2 regions of the Pedococcus sp. P5_B7 genome follow, and region 2 is predicted to be linked to the other one. Evidence: predicted binding sites of a transcription regulator. Region 2 holds the regulator's gene; the other holds the start of a gene.

Region 1 (2,384 bases), on a different contig from region 2:
ATGACTACCAAGACCACTGCGGAAGCCTGGCTGGCCGGCCGACTCCCCACCGACTGGTTCACCGGCCCCGTCGAGGTCACCCGCGACCGCGACGAGCTCATCATCATCGGTGACCTCGCCGAGCCCGACCTCGGCGACGACCCCGACGACACCGACCGCACCATCGCCGCCCGGGGCCGGATCAAGTCCTTCCGTGAGGACACCCGCGAGCGGCGCATCGAGATCGCGCGCGAGCTGGAGCACCTCAGCGGCCGCAAGGTCTCGTGGGGCGTGCGGGTCGGCGAGACCGAGGCCCTCTTCACCCACCTGGCGGCCCCCGTCATGACGCGGCTGCGCCAGTCCGAGCGCAAGGTGCTCGACACCCTCGTCGAGGCCGGTGTCGCGAAGTCGCGCTCCGAGGCGTTGGCCTGGTGCGTCAAGCTCGTCGGCGAGAAGTCCGACAGCTGGCTCGGCGAGCTCCGCGAGGCGATGGCCCACGTCGACGAGGTGCGCAAGAAGGGCCCCGCGGCCTGAACCCGGCCCCGCGGCATGCCCCGGCGTCCGCGGCATACCCCGTCTCACCTTTATCGGGTTGAGCAGGAAGGTTGCGCTTCACCCGAGAAGCGTTKTCGGGTGAAGCGCAACCAAGTCCCTACACCCGATAAAGGGGAGGTATGCCGGGTGGCTGGCCCCGCGGCCTGAACCCGGCCCCGCGGCATACCCCCGGCGTCCGCCCACGGCGAACATGAGCCGACTCGGCTCAGGGCGGGGAACAGTGGGGGAGTGCCCCGCGTTCCCCCAACGAGTCGTTCGACAGGGCTTATTTCGTCCCGATCAGGTATCGGTCAACGGAAGGCGTACGCCGGGTCCGCGTCGCACGGATAGCATCGAGGTGATCTCGATAGGCAGGAGCAGAAGATGTTTGAACGGTTCACCGACCGGGCCCGTCGGGTGGTCGTGCTCGCGCAGGAAGAAGCGCGCATGCTCAACCACAACTACATCGGCACGGAGCACATCCTGCTCGGTCTCATCCACGAGGGTGAAGGCGTCGCCTCCAAGGCTCTGGAGAGCCTCGGCATTTCGCTGGAGTCGGTCCGCGAGCAGGTGCAGGAGATCATCGGCCAGGGCCAGCAGGCCCCCAGTGGCCACATTCCCTTCACGCCCCGGGCGAAGAAGGTCCTCGAGCTGAGCCTGCGCGAAGCGCTGCAGCTCGGCCACAACTACATCGGCACAGAGCACATCCTGCTCGGCCTCATCCGCGAGGGCGAGGGCGTCGCCGCCCAGGTCCTCGTCAAGCTGGGCGCCGACCTCAACCGCGTGCGGCAGCAGGTGATCCAGCTCATCTCCGGCTACCAGGGCAAGGAGGGCGGCTCGGGCGCCGGCCTGACCGGCAACGTCCAGCAGGAGGGCACCCCCGCGGGCTCCCTCGTGCTCGACCAGTTCGGCCGCAACCTCACGATGGCTGCCCGTGAGGGCAAGCTCGACCCGGTCATCGGGCGTGAGAAGGAGATCGAGCGGGTCATGCAGGTGCTGTCCCGCCGCACCAAGAACAACCCGGTGCTGATCGGTGAGCCCGGCGTCGGCAAGACCGCCGTCGTCGAGGGCCTGGCGCAGGACATCGTCAAGGGCGAGGTGCCCGAGACCCTCAAGGACAAGCAGCTCTACACCCTCGACCTCGGCGCCCTCGTCGCCGGCAGCCGCTACCGCGGTGACTTCGAGGAGCGGCTCAAGAAGGTCCTCAAGGAGATCCGCACCCGCGGCGACATCATCCTGTTCATCGACGAGATCCACACCCTCGTGGGTGCGGGTGCCGCCGAGGGCGCGATCGACGCCGCCAGCATCCTCAAGCCGATGCTGGCCCGTGGCGAGCTCCAGACCATCGGTGCCACCACGCTCGACGAGTACCGCAAGCACATCGAGAAGGACTCGGCCCTCGAGCGCCGGTTCCAGCCGATCCAGGTCGCCGAGCCCACGCTCAGCCACGCGATCGAGATCCTCAAGGGCCTGCGCGACCGCTACGAGGCGCACCACCGGGTGTCCATCACCGACGGCGCCCTCGTCTCCGCGGCCAACCTCGCCGACCGCTACATCAACGACCGGTTCCTCCCCGACAAGGCGATCGACCTCATCGACGAGGCGGGCGCGCGGTTGCGCATCCGCCGGATGACCGCACCGCCGGACCTGCGCGAGTTCGACGAGAAGATCGCGGCCGTGCGGCTGGAGAAGGAGTCGGCCATCGACGGCCAGGACTTCGAGAAGGCCGCCAGCCTGCGGGACGACGAGAAGAAGCTGCTCACCGCCAAGGCGGAGCGCGAGACGCAGTGGAAGTCCGGCGACATGGACGTCGTGGCCGAGGTCGACGAGGAGCTCATCGCCGAGGTCCTGGCTGCCAGCACCGGCATCCC
Region 2 (2,384 bases):
CTCGAGGCTGCGACCGGAGCGCAGCACGATCGCCCGACGGCCGTGGTAGTAGCGACCGGGCTCGGCGATGGGCTGTCGCACCAGCACCACGTCGCGCATCTCGCGCAGCACCGCCCAGGGGTCAGGTACCCCGGATGCGTCGCTCGATGGCGTCAAGCCTGCTCCTCACGTCGTCGATCAGCGCGAGGACCTCCTCGTCACTGACCCCGGACCGGACCCGCTGACCCGGGGCGGTCACGTAGCCCCCATCCTGCGCCGGCCCACCGACAGGCTCACCACGGTCGTCCAACCCGAGCACCTCGAGCACCTTGGCTCGCTTGACGTCCTGGACCCCGAGCCCGTCCTCCACGCGCTTCCACGTGATGGAGGAGATGCGCGCCTCCCTGGCCGCCTGCTCCTTGCTCCACCCGTGGCCGAGACGGGCCCGTTCGACGCGTTGGCCGAGGCGTTCGAGCTGCTCACGATTCATGCTGCGCATCTTGCCAGTCACACCCAGTCACTTCTAGTCCTGCTCAGTCACGGATCGGCCCGCCAAGACCGTCGGCTCCGCCACTGTGTGAGGCAACACCCGGGGCAGCCGACGCGATCACGCCCCATTCTGGTGACACCTGTGCAGAACTCTTGCCGGACCAGCCGTTCCTGACTATGTTCATGGCCATGCCTAGGGAAACACCCCCAAACCACGTGATCGAGGTGCACGGCTACGCACTGCGAGTCATCCGACGGGCCAGGGGTCGTGCGGTGGCTGACCTCGCCGCGGCCGTGGAGGTGGACCCGTCCTACATCCGGCACCTCGAGAACGGCAGCAAGTTCCGCGTCAGCCCTGAGGTCTACGCCGCGCTGCTGCGCGAGCTGCAGATCGAGGACTACCGGGCACTCCTGGCCACCGCGCCGCTGCGCGACGAGGTGTCCGCCTGACCTGCCCGGCTCCTCCCCCAAGCGCCGGTGCATGCCGAGAGCCCCCACCCTGCTGCGAGTGGGGGCTCTTGGCATACCGGGAAGCGGGGATGTGGGAATGCGGATGCCGCGGGCCAACCGGTGTGGGTCAGGGTTGGCTCGGGCGCCAGACCACCAGGGCCTGCGAGCGCTGCATCCGGGGCCGCTGCCCGGCCCGCACCGCGATCACGTCACCCGTCGGACCGACGGCGAACACCCGGGAGGCCGACCGCGCCTGGGACGAGCGCCGCGAGCGTTCCAGCTCGTCGGTGAGCTCGAGCACCCGACCGCGCAGGGCAGCCACCTGGTTCTCGAGCTCCAGGATGCGCTGGATGCCGGCGAGGCTGACGCCCTCCTCCTGGGAGAGGCGCTGGACCTCCCTCAGCATCGCGACGTCGCGCCCGGAGTAGCGCCGTCCCCCACCGCGGGTCCGCGACGGGCTGACCAGGCCGAGGCGGTCGTACTGCCGCAAGGTCTGCGCGTGCATGCCGGCCAGGGTGGCCGCGACCGAGATGACGAAGATCGGGGCGTCGTCGTCAGGCGAGAACGAGCGGGGGTCGTCCACGACCGGTCACCGCCTCGCGTTGGCGAAGAGCTCGGCCCGCGGGTCGAACCCATCGTCGAGGGTCTGCAGGGTCTGGACCGCGGCCATCGCCTCGTCGGACAGCCGCTGCGGCACCACGATGCTGACCTTCGCCATCAGGTCACCCGGCTTGTCCTTGACCGGCACGCCACGGCCCTTGATCCGCAGCACCCGGCCGCTGGGTGTGCCGGGTGCGACGCGCACCTTGACGGTCGAGCCGTCGAGGGTGGGCACGGCCACGGTGGCGCCGAGGGTCGCCTCGGCGAAGGTCACCGGGAGCTCGATGGTGAGGTTGTCGCCTTCCCGGCCGAAGACCGGGTGCTTCTCGACCGCCACGGTGAGGATGAGGTCGCCCGCGGGAGCCCCGGAGTCGCCGGGCTGGCCCTTGCCGCGCAGGCGGATCTTCTGTCCGTCCCTGACCCCGGCCGGGATCCGGGTGGTGATCTGGCCGCCACCGGTGGTGCTGAGGGTGACGGTGGCACCCTCGACGGCGTCGCGGAACGGCAGGCTCGTGCGCGCGGTCAGGTCCGCGCCCTTGCGCGGTCCCTGGGGAGCGCGGAAACCCGTGCCCCCGTATGCCGGGCCGCCGCCTCCTCCGAACATCCCACCGAGGATGTCCTCGAGGTTGGGTTCACCGCCGCCACCGGTCGAGTACCGCACGCGGGCGCCGCCTCCGCTGCTCCCGCCACCGAACATCGAGGAGAACACGTCGTCGAAGCCACCCGCTCCGCCGCCGGGACCACTGGCGGTGAACCGCGCGCCGCCCCGGGCCATCTGGCGGACGGCGTCGTACTCCCGGCGCTTCTCGGGGTCGGCCAGCACCGAGTTCGCCTCGCCGATGTCCTTGAACCGCTGCTCTGCAGCC

Evidence for each region. Region 2 encodes HspR, which represses chaperone genes until heat shock. Its sites were predicted from a motif close to AAGTTGAGTCNNNNNGACTCAACTT; they were not measured.
Region 1: ACXJKD_RS08850 (ATP-dependent Clp protease ATP-binding subunit) is a predicted target of HspR. The motif match lies at 722-746, and genes of this name have one in related genera.

What each region holds. Positions count from the first base shown of each region.
Region 1 is NZ_JBFULM010000002.1:1,246,550-1,248,933, reverse strand. Features, by position in the region: gene ACXJKD_RS08855 (hypothetical protein) at 1-513, shown strand; gene ACXJKD_RS08850 (ATP-dependent Clp protease ATP-binding subunit) at 898-2,384, shown strand, end outside.
Region 2 is NZ_JBFULM010000005.1:108,334-110,717, reverse strand. Features, by position in the region: gene ACXJKD_RS12805 (ImmA/IrrE family metallo-endopeptidase) at 1-156, opposite strand, end outside; gene ACXJKD_RS12800 (hypothetical protein) at 122-469, opposite strand; gene ACXJKD_RS12795 (helix-turn-helix domain-containing protein) at 646-918, shown strand; gene ACXJKD_RS12790 (heat shock protein transcriptional repressor HspR) at 1,046-1,501, opposite strand; gene ACXJKD_RS12785 (DnaJ C-terminal domain-containing protein) at 1,508-2,384, opposite strand, start outside.